One region of the Pelosinus sp. IPA-1 genome, then DNA from elsewhere that is predicted to be linked to it. Evidence: riboswitches for the same ligand, from Rfam matches in the RefSeq annotation. Region 1 holds a riboswitch; the other holds the start of a gene.

Evidence for each region. A riboswitch is a leader RNA that binds a small molecule or an ion and turns the genes downstream of it on or off. The one in region 1 is predicted to bind cobalamin.
Region 2: another riboswitch for cobalamin. It lies ahead of QSJ81_RS02020 (nicotinate-nucleotide--dimethylbenzimidazole phosphoribosyltransferase); the one in region 1 lies ahead of QSJ81_RS01505 (ABC transporter substrate-binding protein).

The regions. Positions count from the first base shown of each region.
Region 1 is NZ_BSVC01000001.1:340,362-349,191, reverse strand. It holds gene QSJ81_RS01535 (TonB-dependent receptor plug domain-containing protein) at 1-903, opposite strand, end outside; gene QSJ81_RS01530 (GNAT family N-acetyltransferase) at 949-1,467, opposite strand; gene QSJ81_RS01525 (ABC transporter ATP-binding protein) at 1,487-2,293, opposite strand; gene QSJ81_RS01520 (ABC transporter ATP-binding protein) at 2,271-3,122, opposite strand; gene nikC (nickel transporter permease) at 3,100-3,933, opposite strand; gene nikB (nickel ABC transporter permease) at 3,930-4,919, opposite strand; gene QSJ81_RS01505 (ABC transporter substrate-binding protein) at 4,867-6,417, opposite strand; cobalamin riboswitch at 6,604-6,785, opposite strand; gene QSJ81_RS01500 (Nramp family divalent metal transporter) at 7,029-8,306, shown strand; gene QSJ81_RS01495 (metal-dependent transcriptional regulator) at 8,351-8,773, opposite strand.
Region 2 is NZ_BSVC01000001.1:458,602-468,977, forward strand. It holds gene QSJ81_RS01985 (APC family permease) at 1-1,319, opposite strand, end outside; gene QSJ81_RS01990 (DJ-1/PfpI family protein) at 1,671-2,240, opposite strand; gene QSJ81_RS01995 (magnesium transporter CorA family protein) at 2,318-3,277, opposite strand; gene QSJ81_RS02000 (EutN/CcmL family microcompartment protein) at 3,300-3,602, opposite strand; gene QSJ81_RS02005 (iron-containing alcohol dehydrogenase) at 3,798-4,958, opposite strand; gene cobS (adenosylcobinamide-GDP ribazoletransferase) at 5,182-5,934, shown strand; gene cobC (alpha-ribazole phosphatase) at 6,040-6,645, shown strand; cobalamin riboswitch at 6,746-6,943, shown strand; gene QSJ81_RS02020 (nicotinate-nucleotide--dimethylbenzimidazole phosphoribosyltransferase) at 7,056-8,093, shown strand; gene QSJ81_RS02025 (sensor histidine kinase) at 8,236-9,438, shown strand; gene QSJ81_RS02030 (response regulator transcription factor) at 9,463-10,376, shown strand, end outside.

The DNA.
Region 1 (8,830 bases):
ATAATTTAATTGCATACGATTATAGGTGGTATCAAAATTACTTGCTGAACTCAGGCTGCCAATTGTTGCTGCATTTGCTGTTTCTGCATGACGATAGAAATAGGTTGAATTACTCGTACCATAAGAATGTGTAAAATCTAAATTATCATCAAACGCATAGCGCCAAGACAACGCTTCCCGGTCATTACCAGAGAAATCATAATATCGTTTGGGTACATAGCTGGTACTAGTAGGCGCAGCTGTGCTGCGAGTATATCCATCTGATATGTTGTTAATTTCATCTGTTTTATTAACAGAATAATTTATGCCAAACTTGCCAGCCTGTAAGCTCATATTATAATTTTGCACTCCATTATTACCTGTCGCCACTGTTATACTATTGTTCTTTTTGCTCTTGGTAATAATATTGATAACACCGCCGGTTGCTTCACTGCCATATAGTACTGAACCGCCCCCTCGGATAACTTCGATTTTATCAATATCATCTAGTGGAATATCTTCTAAATTATAGCGACCATGCAGGTTTAATGGTATACCATCAATGAGCACTAATGTTCCTTTTTCAACACCCCTGATAATAATTTTGCTGGTCATCGTCCCTTGGGCGTTGCCCATTGGGCCTTGAGCATGATAAATAATGCCTTCACTATATTTTAATGCTTCAATCACACTAGTTGCCCCTGTTGCCTTTAACTCTTCCTGCGTATATACACTAACTGCTGCCGGTGTATTTATATCCCTTGTTGCATAACGTTGTGCGGTTACTATAATTGGATCTAATGTAAAGTCATCAGTCTCTTCTGCCGCGCTTACAGTTCCTGCTGATAGTATAACAGTTACTGGCATTAGCATACCAATTGCAATTTTTCGTACAAGTTCTTTCTCATTTACTATTTTTTTCATGATCCACTCTCCTCGTATCATTCTGTTTATCACTTCTTCGACATTTTACTTCGGCATGAGTGATTTTTCCATATGCACAATTTGAGCATCTCCGTCCTCTTTAATTACGATGGTGAACCCTTGTTTTATCCAGAAATTAAAACCACCCGGCAAGAATCGATGCGTGTGTAGATATATGGTTAAATACTCTTTTTCATTGCAAAACTCTTCGACTTCTTTTACTAATTTAGATCCGATACCTTGTCTCCTTAGTTTTTTTTCAATATAACAGCGTCCAATTTCTGCTGTAATCTGATCAGGATAACGCTTCTTTAAAAGCTGAATTCGATCATTATATTCACACACAGCAATCGTCCCGACAACTGTACCTTCTGGCGAAAAGGCTGCCCACATCTGATTGCGAACTGGTTCTATATACAACTTTTCTAAACCCCAAATATCATCCATAATAGCCAAATGACCCTCCTGAGAAAAAAGGTCCTGAAGCTGCCGCTGTAGGAAGTTTTGTACGGCATGAATATCTTCTTTTCCAATCTTTCTTATTACAATCTCCTGTGCACTCAAATGATTCTATCCCCTTTTCTCATTTCACATCAAAAAGTTTCAACAACTGTTTGGTATAAGGGTGCCGTTCAGTCGCAAAAAGTTCCTTACTTTTACATAAATCAACCATTTCTCCATACTGCATGACCATCAGACGCTCACTCATAAAGTTAACCGCACTGAGATCATGGGAGATGAAGAGATAGGACAGCCCTAATTCTTCTTGCAGGTCTTTTAAGAGATTTAGCACTCTTGCCTGAATGGATACATCTAGACTAGCAGTCGGCTCATCTAAGACAATTAAGGCTGGTTCAACGCTAATTGCCCGGGCAATAGCCACCCGTTGCTTTTGACCGCCACTAAGTTCGGAAGGATAACAGTTCAAATATCTTGCAGGCAAATGAACCTTTTCCAACAGTTTACTGGCAATCTCCTCCTCATTGCTATTTTTCTTACCTAAAAAGCTAGGGCAACCTTTATTTTGGCAACGAATCGGTTCCAATAAAGAGTCCTTTATCGTCAGCTTGCTATTAAATGATCCCGACGGATTCTGAAATACTACCTGCATTTCCCGGCGAGCATTACGAAGTCCTGAGGTCCCCAATTCATGAAGAGGACGGTTATTTAACCAAATTTCGCCCTTATCCATCCGTTCCAACATTAGAAGGCAGCGAGCCAAAGTGCTTTTACCGCTGCCGCTTTCGCCAACCAGCCCCAGGCATTCTCCCTGCCCAATGGTAAGGGAGATTCTTTTCACGGCTTGATGACCGCCAGAGTAAGTTTTCCAGACATCTATAAGTCTTAACACCTCTGGTCTACCTATATCATGCATTTCTTGTAGCGGCACAAACAGCCCCCCCTTCCAAAAGATCTTCCCCTACTATGGGCAGACGCCGCGGTACATTATGAAGGGGTGGCACTGACGCCAGCAAATTGCGAGTATAAATTTCCTGCGGATTTTCAAAAATCGTTCTTTTTTCACCAGATTCGATAATGGAACCATTTTGCATAATAGCGATTCGATCCGCATAACGGCGAACGCAGCGCAAGTCATGGGTAATGAAAAGTACTGCACAGCCTTTTTCATTTTTCAGCCGAACCATCAAATCCAGTATCTTAGCGGCACTCATTGCATCCAGAGCGGTGGTGGGTTCATCCGCAATCAACAGTTTTGGCTCCATCATCATCGCCAGAGCCAAAGCAGCCCGCTGGAGCTGACCACCACTCAGTTGAAAGGGATACCGCAGGTAAGCTTCTGGCCCTTCCAGTCCGACTTCTGTAAGGGCATCCCAAGCTTTTTTCTGTCTTTCTTCCCTTGTCCAGTCCCTATGGGCCCGCATGACTTCATCTATCTGTTTCCCTAATGTGAAGTAGGGGGTAAAAGCACTCTGATAATCCTGAAAGACATAGGCAATATCCGTGCCGCGAAGTCCTCTTAGCTCTTCTTCGGAGATACTTACCAAATCCTGACCTAGCATTCGTATTTCCTGGGCTTCTCGTCGCAGTCCATTTGGCAGTAGTCCTGCCAAAGAAAAGGCACTGATACTTTTACCGCTGCCGCTTTCACCAATCAGAGCAAACCATTCGCCAGCACGAATGGAAAAATCAATACTATGTACCAAAGGACGATTATCCGGGCAGAAAATTTTTAAATCACGGACTTTCAGTAGTTCCATCTCGCCCCTCCTCTTGACGGTCTGAACCGAATTTTTCTACCAAACAATTCCCCAGCAAATTCACGACAAATACCACTAAGAATATCGCCACTCCTGGCACAATCATTAAGTATGATGCCTGTGTAAAATAGGATCGACCTTCGTTGAGCATAGAACCCCATTCAGGATGAGGAGGCTGAACACCAAGACCGATATAAGAAAGGGAAGCAACCAGAAGAATAACCTTGCCAATATCAAGGGTCGCCAAAGCCAGTACCGGACCAATCACATGAGGAATCAAATGACGTCTAAGAGTGGTATAGCTACCCGCGCCGCTAATTTGGGCAACGAGCAGATAATCTTTGGATTTTTCTTGCAAAACCACACTGCGTACCAGCCGAGCATACCCCACCCATTTCACAACGAGAATAGCAAACATCAGATTAAAGAAACCCGCTCCCAAAAGACCGCTGATAACAATGGCAACAATGTATTCCGGAAATGCCATGAATGCATCTACCAGACGCATTAGTACCCAATCTACACGTCCGCCTAGATAGCCAGCAAAAAGACCAATGGGCACTCCAACCAAAATAGACAGCCCTAAAGCCATCAGGCTGATCCCAACCGTCATCTGCCCGCCTGTCAAAATCCGAGACAACTGATCCCGGCCTAATTGGTCAGTCCCTAGCCAATGATCCGCACTTGGCAATTGAAGCCGCTTGGAAAGATCTACTACATTAGGATCCATCGGCGCTAGCCAAGGTCCAAATAGAATGATTAGCATAAAGACTATCGTGAGGCAAACGCCCCAAGATTTTCTTTGTATCATTGACGTTCAGCCTCCTTCAAAGAAATGGCAGGATTCAAGTAACAATATGACAAATCCACTGCTAAATTAATCAGAAAAATTAAGATACCAATCGACAATACAAAGCCTTGAACAATAGCATAATCTCGGCGGGTAACCGCTTCAATGGCCAGTTTACCAACACCAGGAAGTCCAAAAATCACTTCCACTACTACCGATCCGCCTAGTAAGCTCCCGAAACTAACTCCCAAAATTGTCACAACCGGGATTAAGCTGCCCTTTAAAATATGCCGCATAAAAATCACTTTTTCAGAAATTCCTCGAGAACGTGCCGCCCGGATAAAATCTTGGTGGGCACAATCAATTAAGCTATTACGAAAAATTTTTATAAAGGGAGGCGCAATGGCGATGGCTAAAGAAAGCGAGGGCAAAATAAGCCCTCCATTAGCCATTCCCACTGCCGGCAGTAAGTGGAGACGAACCGAAAATAAATCAATAAGCAGCAGCCCCAGCCAAAAAGTCGGAATGGAAGCCCCCATAAGGCAAAAACCAGTAGAGAATTTATCAATCCAACTCCCGGCAAAGCGGGAAGATAAGTATCCAAAAATTCCAACCAAGACTATTGTCAATAGTAATGAAGTACCAGCCAGCAAAAAAGTGGCAGGAAAAGCGTGGGAAAGTTCTGCGACAACAGGACGCCCCGTCATTATAGATTCACCCAGATCCAATTTCAGCAGATTGCCCATATACCGAAAATACTTCTGGTAAACAGGATCATTCATGCCCATTTCTTGTCTTAAGGCTTCTACCTGTTCTGTGGTTACAGCCACTGTATCCACCCGGAGCAGGGACAACGCCGCATCCCCAGGAGCTACTTGAACAATGGCAAAGCTAACCAATGAAATTATCCATAAAAGAAGAATGGCTTCACTTATCCGTTTCAATAGCCAGTTTTTATTCTGAAACGATATCCAAATCCTTGGTAACCATTTGGAACTCAAATTCATTTGATGGAGTCACCCAACCTTTCACATTTTTACGATATGCAGCCGTTTCATATGGAGAAGTTATATAGGCATTATAAGCTCTTTCTTCAATCATTGTAGCGATTGTCTTCGCCGTTTCATTTCGCTTAGCTTTATCGATAGTCTGATTATAGGTATCCAATAAAGAAATTAATTCTGGTACAGTGAGGCGACCATGATTTTGCATACCCTTTGGCGAAAAAGCAGCATTCAGGAAGAAAGCTCCATCCCCTCTGGTGGTTGTCAGTAAGGAGTAAGTCACTAGATCCCAATTTCCTTGGGGCAGATATTCATCAATATTCTCTGCTACTTGAATTTCCATTTCAATTCCCACTTGCTTAGCCGTTGCTTGAACAATTTGTGCAATCTGAGGCAATTCAGGACGAGCAATATAGGTAGCCATTCGAAGTTTGATCGGCTGGCCATTTCTAAGCACCTTACCATCTTGCACTGTCAAACCAGCAGCCTGAAAATGTTGTAATGCCTTTTCTATACTGTAAATATGAGGTTTGGAATCAGGAGAGAAGGAATAAATTCCTGGAAAAGGATTATAGGCTACAACAGCTTCTTTTCCCATAACCTTATCAACAATTTCCTGACGATTAATGAGAGCATCTATTCCTTTGCGGAATTCTTCATTACTCCATAAATCTTGATTCTTGCCAGCATAATTATAAATTAAATGATAAACTCTTTTGCCTGGAACACTCTCTACTATTACTTTGTCATCTTTGCGCAATGTTTGCAGCGTATCCAGTGCCGGGCGATAAATGATATCCGCATCACCGGATTGCAGTGCCAATAGACGAGCATTTGCATCATCATTAAATGTCATAATAACTCGATCCAGCTTCGCTATACCATTCCAATATTGAGGGAATTTCACCAACTCTGCACCTTTAGCAATATCAAAACTGGCAAACATAAATGCGCCTGTCCCAATAGGCGGCTTATTGTCTGGTACCGCAACATCCATTATCACCGTATTGTAATGAACTAATTCTGACGGAAGAGCCGGATACGGATTTTCCGTAGTGATTTTCAGAATATCACCTGCTACCTCGATAGCAGTAATTTTTAAAGACGCTTTTACGCCAGGATTTGCAGAAATAGAACGCTCCAAACTAGCCTTAACAGCCTCAGCAGTCAGGTCTTTTCCATTATGGAATTTCACTCCTTTACGTATTTTAAACTCCCAATGCTGACCATCCTCGGATTTCCAGCTTTCAGCCAGCCAAGGATAAAGCTCTGTTGTTTTTGGATCCAATCCAACCAGGGTTTCCATAGCTCCAGAATTTAATATAAAACTAAAATGACACCGATGAGGGTCCATCGTATTCGCAGGCCAAACCGTAATAAATTTAAGTACCTTCTCTTTTGTACCGCTACCGCTCTTCTTTTCAGAGGAGCAACCAGCCGCTGCCAGCATCAAACAACTGAATAATCCAACAAGAATCCATAAGTAAGTACATTTTTTCATTTTTTTCCGCCTTTTTCTTATATAGTATTTTACTAATGTCTTCATAAGAAGACAAAAAAAACTCTCGGTATAAACCGAGAGTGAAACACAAAGAGAAACGCTAAATTACAATTAGGAAATAATAACGCACAAAAAATAAACATAAAAATTTCGCGTAAATCCCCTCCCCATCTCTCGCAGGTCATATCGGTGACTGTTATATAGGCAGTTCTCCTGACTCTGGATCATCGCTCTCCCAAACCTTCCCAAGATGATTTATCTCAGTGGCACAACATGGGTTTGCTCCTCATTACAGTGGCGGGACCGTATCGGCATTGAACCGATTTCCCTATTAAGCCCCGAAGGGCACCTATACCATCCATATGAATTTTTTCAATATCATAGGATTGACTCTATAATATTTTTACAGAATTGTCAAGCAGTTCCTTGCTAACGATCTATTATCTTGCATCCCGCCCAGTCCGCACAAGATGTAACGCTGTTAGTCACAAAATTATTATCATTACATATTATATAGTAATTAAAGCGTTTTAAAAGTTAGCCATGGCTAACCATACTATTGTGTTTTGTAGTATTAATTAAACATAGCACTTATGTAAGGAGTGGGAATATTGAAAGATGATCAATTTATCACCAGCTTACCGATTAATTTGCCATTAATACCTGGAGAAGAAATTAAAACCAAGGCCAAAGGGCTATTAAAATACCTCGGGCCTGCTTTTATTGTCAGCGTAGCATATATGGATCCAGGAAACTTCGGTACTAATATTAGTGGTGGTTCCCAATTTGGTTATAACTTACTATGGGTCATTCTTTGGAGTAATTTGATGGCTATCTTTGTCCAAATTCTCTCCGCAAAAGTTGGCATTGCTACCGGAGTTAGTTTGCCCGTACACTGCGGCAATGTCTTTTCACGAGGCGTGAATTGGTTCTTATGGACTATAGCAACCTTAGCGGCTATGGCTACCGACCTTGCAGAGTTTTTGGGAGGCGTCCTCGGTTTTTACTTATTATTTAATATCCCCTTAGTTTGGTCTGCAATACTTACAGGGTTTATTACTTACTTCATCTGCCACATGCAAAAATATGGGCAGCAAATTGTGGAACGAATCATTACGACAATGGTAGCCGTTATAAGCATATCTTATATATGGGAAATGTTTATGTCTAGTCCAGAATGGGGGCAAGTTGCTTATCATGTAGCTGTTCCTATGCTCACCGCTGACAGCTTACTGGTAGCTGTCGGCATGCTAGGAGCTACGGTTATGCCTCACGTTATTTATCTACACTCTCATTTGGTCCAAAATCGCCGCACAAATGACGAAAACGACTGTGTTCATCATTTAAAGATGGCCAAAATAGATGTATTCGTTGCTATGAATATGGCCTTTATTGTAAATGCCGCTATGGTTATCGTATCAGCAGCCATATTTAAAGGCAATGGTCTTACTGTTGACAGTATTGAAGCAGCTTATATGACCTTGCAGCCTCTTATGGGCAATATGGCAGCAGGAGCCTTTGGCCTCGCTCTTTTAGCCTCAGGATTATCTTCTTCTACTGTTGGCACTATGGCTGGAGAAGTTATCTTAAATGGCTTCGTGGGCTTTGATATCCCTATTAGCATCAGGCGCCTCATTACCATGTTACCTGGTATGGCTATTATCTTAGCAGGTATCAATCCGATGAGTGCCCTTGTAACAAGTCAAGTCGTATTAAGTTTTGCTTTACCGGGTGCTATTATTCCCCTTTTGCTAATTAGTAACAAAAAGGAAATCATGGGACGTTTTAAGAATAGTACTATAACTAATGTATTGGGTTGGATTATCATTTGCATGATACTTACCTTGAATGCAGTCTTACTGTACCTAATCTTTTCAGGGCAAGCATAATATATTTCATGTACTTAAGACCAATGGTACGCTTTGGTTAAGCTTTATTCTACAGCTTGGTTTTTAGCCACATATTCTAAAAATAGCTGATAACATTCTGGGTGATTTTTCATAAATTTCACTACTAATTGGATAGAATGAATCGTACCTTGGGATAGATAATGCTCCATCGCTTCTGCCTCAGCATCGCTATCACAATCAGCACAAATCAAGGTCAAAAACTCTTGTAATAGTCTATTCCGTTCAACCAAAAAACTTCCCATTTTTTTACCTGAATCTGTCAAGCTGATTACACCATATGGCTGATAATGAATATATTGGTCTGCTTTTAACTTCCCTAAGGCTTTACTAACAGAAGGCAAAGATACCCCTAATTTTTGGCTTATATCAGTGACACGAACAATTTCATTCGTTAGAGACAACCGATACAATTCTTCTAAATAATCTTCTAAACTAGGTGATAGCATTTCCAGCCGCCTCCCACGATATTAGCGCCCACTCTTATTCTACTACTATGATTTTTC
Region 2 (10,376 bases), 120 kb from region 1:
AGTTGAACACCTTTCGGGAACATACCCATGATACAAGCAAAAGAGGTAAAAAGGAAGCACCATAAACCAATGGAAATTGCTCCAGTAGAATTTTTCATAAAATGATATTCTGCTGAAAATTGACCTGCAAGGCGACGTACCGCGATATAGGCAGCAAACACCCAAAGGTAGCGTAATGGCATAACTATAGAATTTAGATCCAGTAACCAATTGTAGAGGTCATTCATATTACCGATACCAAGTGCTGGAATGATAATCAGTGTACCAACTAGAACAGCAGTCATTTTATAACCATTAATCGGTGCACCGTATTCATTAGTCTTGCTTAATGCATTAGGAATATACTTGGAATCGCTTTCTGCTAATAATACTTTGAGTGGTGCATCAATCGAGAATACTAATGCTGAAATTTGTGATAAAAAGTTGGTAAAGGCGTACAAGATGAGGAACAGGTTACCAACCCCGTAGTGTTGTCCTAATAATTTAAATGCGTAATATTGACCATTCATCTTTAAATCTTTAGGAATATTGTTGGAATCAAACATCATACCCATAGCAAGAGATCCTAATAAAGCGGAAAGAGCTACTAAAATTGCCAAAATAATCATGGCTCTAGGGAACTCTTTACTAGCATTCAAGGTGTTTTTAACATAAGGAGAAATTTTTTCACATCCCCCAACCGCAAAAACTAGCATAGAAATGGTAGTAAAGTAGGTAAAGTCAAAATTAGGTAGAAAAGTGTGTAAACTTAGATCAGTGGTGGCTATTGAAACGCCTCTGATAGAAGGTGCCGCTAACATTAACAATACATACATAAATGACATGATGAGCATACAAGTACCTGCAACCATTCCAATTCGTTTCAAGGATGTAATGCCTCGAGAAGCAACCCACATGAAAAAGATGAATAAAACCAATGTAATGAGTTGTAGTACCATTGGACTGAATGTCTTAATAAAAGTACCATCTTGGAATACACCCCAGCCTAAAGCAATTAGGATTTGTTGAGGCTTTTGTGCAAGATAAGGCACATGTACTACCCAGTAAGTCCAACCAGCCAAATAGGCCAATAATGGGCCCATAGTAGATCCAACCCAAGTGCTGACCCCTGCTTTACCTTCTTGAAATGTAGAACCCATTTCTCCTACCATTAATACGTAAGGGATAAAATAAAGTGCAATAATAAGTATCCAGGAAACAATAACTGTCAGTCCTTGATTGGCATAGTTATTCACAACGTTACCAAAACCCCATACCATGACAAAAACCATTAGTGCAAGATTGTACCATCTTAATTTTTTTGCTTCATCTTGGGCCATAGATTAACCTCCTAAAATTAATTGTCTTTTCATAAAAGACAATTAATTTTATCATCCTTTACAAAAATAGACAATCATGCCACAATAATAAAAAAATATGGATAGTGAAGCCTTAATTTAAAAAAATAAACGGAAGTGTATTGAGGGTAAACAGTACCAACACATTTAGAAGAACTAATTTTAAAAAAAGTATAATTATTTTAAAACTAGTCCATTGTAAATGGAAAAAACGTCTCATATACGGACGTTTTGCTAAAAAATATTTTTAACGGATAAGGTAATAGGGCTAAGATGCAGAAAGAATGAACCTCTTCTGATCTTAGCCCTAGTTTATAAAGAATAGAGTTACAGTTAAATATTAATTTTTGCACCGAGTAAATCAACAAAGGCTTTCAACCATGCAGGGTGATTGGGCCAAGCTTGTGCAGTGACTAAGTTGCCACAAGTCACAACAGGCTGATTTTCCCACTTGGCTCCTGCTAGACGACATTCAGCAGAACAAGCTGGATAAGAAGTAACAGTATGGCCTGTCAATACATCCGCTGCAGCTAAGAGTTGTGTTCCATGACAAACAGCCGCGACAGGCTTGTTTTCAGCAAAAAAAGCTTGAACAAGTTTAATTGTTTCATCATACATTCTAATATATTCAGGTGCTCTTCCGCCAGGAATGACTAAACCGATATAGTCATCTGGATTTACATCAGATGCAGCAATATCGACTGGAATGCGATGCCCAGTCAGTTCGATATAGGTATCTAAACTTACAAAATCATGCACTACAAGCTGCAGAGTATCACCAGCTTTTTTATTAGGAGCGGCGACGTCAACTTGATAGCCCAGCATCATTAAAGCTTGTTGGGGTACTTTTACTTCATAGTCTTCTGCACAGTCACCAGTAAGCAATAAGATTTTTTTTGTCATGATAGAACCTCCTTATTATTCGAAAGTTACCAATGTGTTCTATATAGATCAAGATTTTCCTGCTAAATAAACAAATCTTAAAACATTCCTTTTTTTCGTAAAAGTAAACCAACTGCTCCGCTGGTAATAAGTGCTAACAATAAGACGATCCAAAAACCTGCTGCCGTACCTTGCCAGGGAACCACAAGGCTCATGCTCCAAAAGCTGGAAAGCATAGTAGGAATCGCTAATAAAATCGTTACAGAAGCTAAAAATTTCATAATATGGTTCAGGTTATTATTAATAACAGAAGAAAAAGCGTCCATCATATTGCTTAATATTTCACTATAGGTTTGAGCTAATTCTAGCGCTCTTTTATTTTCAATAATTACACTTTCTAATACATCTTCATCTTCTTCATGCATCTGTAATAAATAGCGCATTTGAGGGTCAGACCGCATACGAAGAATTGTTTCTGCTACAATAACATTACCACGTAAAGCAGCCGTAAAGTAGGTTAGGCCCTTTTCCAAATCAAGAAGTTGAAATACTTCTTGATTGTTCGTTGATTTGCGTAAATGAAGCTCGATTTCATCGGTCCGCTTGCGGATATGACGAATGCTTTTTAAAAAGACGGTATCAGCATGGTATAAAATTTGAAAAAAGAATTGGGTTCTCTTTGCTGTATCGAGAGAAAACCTGTTGTTGACGTTGCTATCTGGGAGTATTTCTATTAACTTATCACTGACGGTTATCGTTAGCTCTGGTGTTAGGATGATACTAAGTGGGCTAGTTTCATAGCGATCAGTTCCATAGAAAATAGGTACATGAATGATAGCAAGAATACAGTTTTTAGCTAATATAATTCTGGGGCAATCATCTTCATCAAATGCAAAACGAAAGAAATAGTCTGGTATATTGGCTGAAGCTGACATTTGCTCAATTTCTTCAGTTGTTGGATTGGTTAACTTCACCCAGATGCCCCTTTCTAGGGAATCTAGGGTATCTAATGAAACTTCTTGTAGTTTTTCTTGCTGTGTTTTATATACTGTCAGCATGACTTCTCCTTATTTTCTCATCCTAACCTTTTTGCACCCAATATTGTGCTTTCGAAATGCCTTCTAAATCAATATTGTCTACAATCCCAACAATCGCTGCATCAACAGGGCTGTTATCATTATTCATTATCCGGCGTGCAGAGCTTCCTGTTGATACTAAGACGGTCTCGCCATTTCCTGCACCAACAGTATCGACTGCAACCTGCAAGCTAATGGTATTCATACCGTCTAAATTTAAAGGTTGGACCACCAAAAGTTTACTTCCAATTAAGTTCTCATTCTTAGTTGGTGCCACAACTGTTCCGACAACCTTACCAAGCCACATGGAAATTCCTCCTACATACGAAATACAATGTAAATCCTTACTCGTTATTTGTTTCTGATGTAACTCTTTTGACAAAAGGGGATGGTTTCCTTTGTATTATATTGTGACACCATAGAATATTATTGTTTTCGTCTGAAAAAATGAGAAGGCCCTTATTGGTTAAGGGGCCTTCTCATTTTATAAATCCTGGTGAATTTATATTGCTGCTTTAAAAATACCTTCTATTTCTTGCTGTGTGCCTTGACGTGGGTTTGTCAGACAACATACATCCATAAGAGCATTCGCTGCAAGGATAGGAAGATCTTTTTCATTAAAGCCACGGACTTCAGAAAGATTTTTAGGGATGTTAAGGTCTTTAATAAGATCTTTAATTGCATCAACTGCAAGTAATGCGGCAGATTCCTCGGAAAAATTTGTGATGTCCTGACCTAAAGCTTGGGCAATTTCTGCAAATTTTTTAGGGGCAGCATGAAGATTATAGTTAACAACAGCAGGTAACATAATTGCATTTGCTAATCCATGGGGTAGATTATAAAAACCACCTAACTGGTGAGCCAGGGCATGTACATAACCTAAACTCGCATTATTAAAGGCAATACCTGCTAAATACTCTGCATAGACCATCATTTCTCTTGCTTTGAGGTCATTACCGTTTTTGACGGCAGTTCTAAGATAGGCTGTAATGAGCTCAATTGCTTTTAATGCCTTGCAATCTGTAACGGGAGTTGCATTTGTCGATACATAGGCTTCGATAGCATGGGTTAAGGCATCGATGCCAGTGGCTGCAGTAAGGCTTGGCGGCATCGCTAGCATAAGCTCCGCATCATTTACGGCGATGATAGGCGTAACATGCCAATCGGTAATGGTCATTTTTACATGATTTTCTTCATCAGTTATTACGCAAAAACGAGTTAATTCACTTCCTGTACCAGCAGTGGTATTGACCGCAATCAGCGGTGCTGACCGTTTTTTTGATTTATTCAACCCAACATAGTTTTTTATTTCTCCACCGTTTGTTGCTAATAAGGCAATGGCTTTAGCGCAGTCGTGCGGGGAGCCTCCGCCAAAAGATATGAGGAAATCACAGCCGTTATCTTTAAATAATTTTAGTCCATAATCAACTTGGGGGATGGTTGGATTTGGTGAAACGTCATCGTAGATAATAAAAAATATGCCAGCATTTGTTAGGAGCTTTGTTAATTTATCAATTAATTTGATTTCAACTAAAACTTTATCGCTGACAATTAGAGCTTTTCTAAATGCCATAGGTTTAATATAAGTTATAATTTGTTCCAAGCAGCCAACGCCTAAAATACTAATCGGTGTCATAAAGTATTCATAAATCTTTTTATTCATAAGGGTATATCCTCCTCATTCCTATTTTATTAAAACCATAACACTGCTGTTTTAATTCAGCAAGGTTTGTGATGGCAGCTTTTCACATTTGAGCAATAAATCAATACAACATAACAAAGGAGGCCCATAATAAGGTTGTATAATAGTATTAGCATTTTGTTATGTAGTACGGTAATCAAAAAATGCAGACTTTGCCTAGTTTTTATTAAGGGGAGGTGGAGGATTGTTGGAGAATGTGGTTGAGGACTTTCTCACTGGTTTACAGTTTTTGACGCGGATTTCTATCAAGACAAAAAAGCAGTGGTCACTTGATAGTTTTAGCCGTAGTGTTAAGTTTTTTCCCATTATAGGTGGTATTATAGGTTTATTATTAACAGGAATTGTTTATGGGGCACAAAATTTTTGGGGTGTAAAGTTACCGTTACATCTTATGGCCGTGAGTATAATTCTAATTGAAATTATCATTACTGGCGGATTGCACTGTGACGGATTAATGGATACAGTAGATGGTGTTTTTTCGGGGAAGTCTAGGGAAAGAATGTTAGAAATTATGAAGGATAGCAGAGTCGGCGCTTTTGGTGCCATGTCCTTCTGTCTGTTGATTGTAATGAAATATTCATTAATTTTAGACATTGAACCGATGATGCTGCCGATAGCGATATTTGTAATGCCGATCATAGGTAGAACTGCTGTTGTCGTGGCGATTACTCTATACCCCTATGCTAGGGCTGATGGACTAGGTAAAGGACTTAGTCAATGCGAACATAAAAATACTCTTTATATAGCAGGTCTAATAGCAATGTTATTATTAGTTCCTTTCGGTAAACTTGTCTTACTTAGTAGTGGGGTAGCAATTGCCTTTGCCATCCTTGTTGCTGAATACGTCAATAAACGTTTAGGTGGCTTAACAGGTGATGTATATGGGGCAGTTGTTGAACTGACAGAACTTGTGGCTCTAGTAGTATTTCTTTTTTAGTTTTTATAATAGTTATAACTTTCGTTGTGTTATTGAACAATCTAATACCCATAGAATATACTTTCTGTAAAGGGAAGAATTTTAAAGTAAGGAAGGGGTGAGGCGTTGACTAAAGTAATATACGTTAGACATGGTCAAACTTCTTGGAATAAGGCAAAAAAGTACCAAGGGCATAGTGACATTCCCTTAAATGAAAAAGGATTAGAACAAGCCCAACTGGTGGGAAAACGGCTTGCTAAGGAAAATATAAGTGCAGTTTATAGTAGTGATTTATCCCGTGCATCTCAGACGGCGAATATCATCGCTCGGTATCATAATTTGCAAGGGATAAAGATAAAAGGATTTCGCGAAATAAACTTTGGCTTGTGGGAAGGGTGTACCTATGCTGAAATTATGGCACTTTGGCCTGATTCTTTAACAAGTATGTATTCTTCCCGAGGAGCAATTAATGCGCCAGAAGGAGAAAGCTTTATAGATCTGAAACGGAGGGCGAAGGGTGCTTTAAACCAATGTATTAAGGCACATGAAGAGGAAACGATTGTGATTGTATCTCATGGGGGCACAATGAGAGTATTGCTTTGTGATGCATTGCAGCTAAGTCTAGATAAGATGTGGTCTATCCGTCAAGATAGCACAGGAATTAATATCATTGAATACTTTAGTAACCAGCCAATTCTTTCCTTGGTCAACGATACTTGCCATTTAAAATAGAGTGCATGGGACATTTTTTACCATCTACCCTACTATCTTGCTAACATACTTCTTACACATAGGAGAACAAGTTTCATTGTAGAACTACTGTGACAACTGAATAAAATGCCACCAAACAGGTGCCTCTTACGTAAAGAGGAGAATAGGGAAGTTCGAAAGGATTGTAAAAGATCCTTAAACGACGCGGTCGCGCCACTGTAATCGGGGAGATACTCTTACATATGCCACCAGGAAACTGGGAAGGCGTAAGGTTTTATGATCCGTAAGCCAGGAGACCTGCCTGTTATGGCTGTCATTTACCTCCGCGTAAGGGGTAATGCCAGAAGGATGGGATTTTTTATAAAATACCTAGCCTTTTGGGCTAGGTATTTTTATATTTAAGAATGATATGAAATAAAGGAGGAGTAAAAATGGATTTGGAAAAAAAGGTCGATGAGTTGCTGAACGGAGCAGCAAAACCTCGAGAAAGCTTGGGCCTACTAGAAAAATATTTAAAAAAAATCATCTTGTCTTGGGGAAAGATCAATCCGGAAATGAAGCCTCATCATATAATCTTTGCAGCAGATAACGGTGTGGTCGAAGAGGGGACTGCTAATGACCCGATCGAGATTACTTATTTGCAAACGAAAAATATGGCAGCAGGTCATGCTACGATCAGTTGTTTTTGTCGGCACAATCAAATACCATATAGCGTAGTTGATATTGGAATTAATAATAAATTAGAAGCTGGTATTAATCGTAAAGTTGCCTTAGGTACTAAAAACTTTATGAAAGAAGAAGCTATGAGTCAGGCTGAATTTGAACAAGCTTGGAATGTGGGCAAAGACATGGTTAGCCATTTGGTTGAGGAAGGTTATAACCTAATCTCTTTTGGTGAAATGGGAATTGGTAATACAACAACCTCATCAGCAGTGCTTCATGCTTTAACGGGAATGTTACCCGAATTTGTGGTCGGTTATGGGGCTGCCTTAAATGATAATGAATTATTAAAAAGAAAACGGAATGTGGTTGCAAAAGGGGTAGAGCGTCATAAAGCCCAGATGAATACTGTAAAAGATATTTTACGTTGTGTAGGGGGATTTGATATTGTTGCCATCTGTTCTGGTATGTTAGAGTGCGCAGGACTAAGGACACCCTTTGTAATAGATGGATTTATAACAGCAGTTGCCTATGCTTGTGCAGCGCGCATCGATGGTACGATTGAAAAACATGCGATTCCATCCCATATGTCAAAGGAGCCTGGGATGGCCTATTCGCTAATGTTGGGAAATATTCTAGCAGAGGATGTATTAATCCGGGCAAATATGGCATTAGGAGAAGGAACAGGTGCTGTTCTTATGGTTTCTATGTTAAAGACAATGTCTTACACAATTCATAATATGGCAAGAATGTCTGATTTTGTGTTAAGTGAGCCTGTGCCTGCTCCCAATCAGGTTGTTGCCATATAAGGATTGCCTTTACTTGCTGGAATATAGTATTTTATTGCTGTTAGCAGGAACTAGTTTGCTCTTTAGCTAATACTCCTCATATAAAATAGCAAAAAATTGATATGATGCTGAAGTCTTATGAGGGGGTCTTCTAGTGCAAACAATGAATGGATTTACCTTAGGCGAAATTGTAAATACTCAGATTTTACAGGAAATTCAGGATAAATTTTCAGAAGCTACTGGATTAGCGTCCGTAATTGTAGACCCTGAAGGAAATCCTATTACCAATCCTAGTAATTTTACGAACTTTTGCACTTATATCCGATCTTGTTCTGAAGGATTTGCCCGTTGCACCCAGTGTGATGATAGAGGAGGGCGGGGTAACCAAAAGCCCTCTGTTTATCGCTGTCACAATGGTTTAACCGATTTGGCGGCACCAATCATTGTAAACAATGAGTATATAGGGGCTTTTCTTGCAGGACAAGTTATTCTTGCACAAGCGGACTATGATACGAAAGCTGAAATGTTTGAGCGAACAGCTGACCTAGGATTGGATTCAGAATTATTGTCAGAGTTTTTTGATATTATAGAGGTTGTACCGGAAAAAAGAATTAAAGCTGCAGCAGACCTAATTTATATCATGTCAAATTATATTGTAGAAATTGGTGTAGCCAATATTGCTAGTAAGCAGCTTGTAAAAGAAGTAAAGGTGAAAGCGGAACTTGAGGCTATGCTGCGTGCTACAGAATTAAAGGCACTGCAATCTCAGGTCAATCCTCATTTCTTGTTTAATACATTAAATACAATCGCGAGATTGGCTATGCTAGAGGGAGCAAGTCAAACACAAGAAGTGGTTTATGCGTTATCAGATTTGCTTCGTAACAATTTAAGAGACATTGAAATTTTACGTAGCTTAGAACAAGAAGTAAAATCAATCAGAGATTATCTGTTGATACAGAAAGTACGTTTTGGAGAACGTATTGAGACTTATATTGAGGTAGATCCTTTGATAATGGAAACGAAGATTCCTCCTCTTACGCTTCAACCTTTAGTTGAAAATGCGATTATTCATGGTTTGGAAAACAAAGTAGAGGGCGGAGTCGTTCGTGTAAGTGGAAAAATTGAAGGAAATGACGTAGTTCTCCTCGTGAGTGATACTGGGGATGGTGTTTCAGCAGAGGATATTCGTACTATTTTCCATGAGGAAAAGCGCAAGCAAATTCACGGACAAACGACGGGCCTTGGAATTATTAATGTTCACAAGCGAATTCAGCATTATTTTGGTAACGAATATGGCCTTACCATGGAGAGTAAAGTAGGGGAAGGAACTAACCTTTACATTCGAATTCCCTATTGTTCCTTATAAGAAAGCGTGCCAGAGGAGAAAAGAATGTATACATTATTGATTGCAGATGATGAACAATTAGAGCGGCAAGCGTTACGATTTATTGTGGAGCAAAAATGTCCGAACATTCGGATCATAGGCGAAACAGGAGACGGAAAGAGTGCCGTTCAGATTGCTACAATAGAAAAACCAGACATTGTTTTAATGGATATCCGTATGCCTGAAATGAATGGGTTAGAGGCAGCTAAGCGTATTCGATCCGCTCTACCGAATACAATCATTATCATGCTTACTGCTTTTGATGAATTTAGCTATGCAAAACAGGCGTTAACGATTGGGGTTGTTGAGTATTTATTAAAACCTGTTCGTCCAGAAGATATAATTCGAACATTGTATCTTACCATAAATAAAGTAAATGAAATCAAAAGAAAACAAGAGGAAGAAGTTAATCTGCGAAAAAGCGTAGAAGAAGCTATGCCTTTTATCCAAATGTCATTTGTGCATGATTTAGTTTCTGGTAATATTAAAGACGTTGAACATTTTCAGGAACGATCTCGGTTTTTAGGTATGAAGGTAGATCCTGGTGTTGTATTGGCTGTTGATGTTGATAATTTTAAGCAGCTAACCTCTAGTGACAGTGAGCTAGAAAAACAAATGATAAAGCAGCGAATTTACAAACTTATTTGCAGCGTCGCAGGTGACTATGCTTTAGTCACCCCTTTTGGTAGTGATAATCTGATCATTTTATTAGGATTTCTTCAGATAGATGATATTGAATCCATCCAGGGAAAGGCAAAGCAAACTGCAGGTGAGATACAAGAATGTATTGCTCGGGAAATGAATATCAGTATTACCATTGGAATTGGTCGCTATTACTCTGACCCGAGGGATATCCACAAATCCTATCTTGAGGCATTGCATGCTCAGCGGCAACGATTTTATTTAGGTGATAGCCAGAT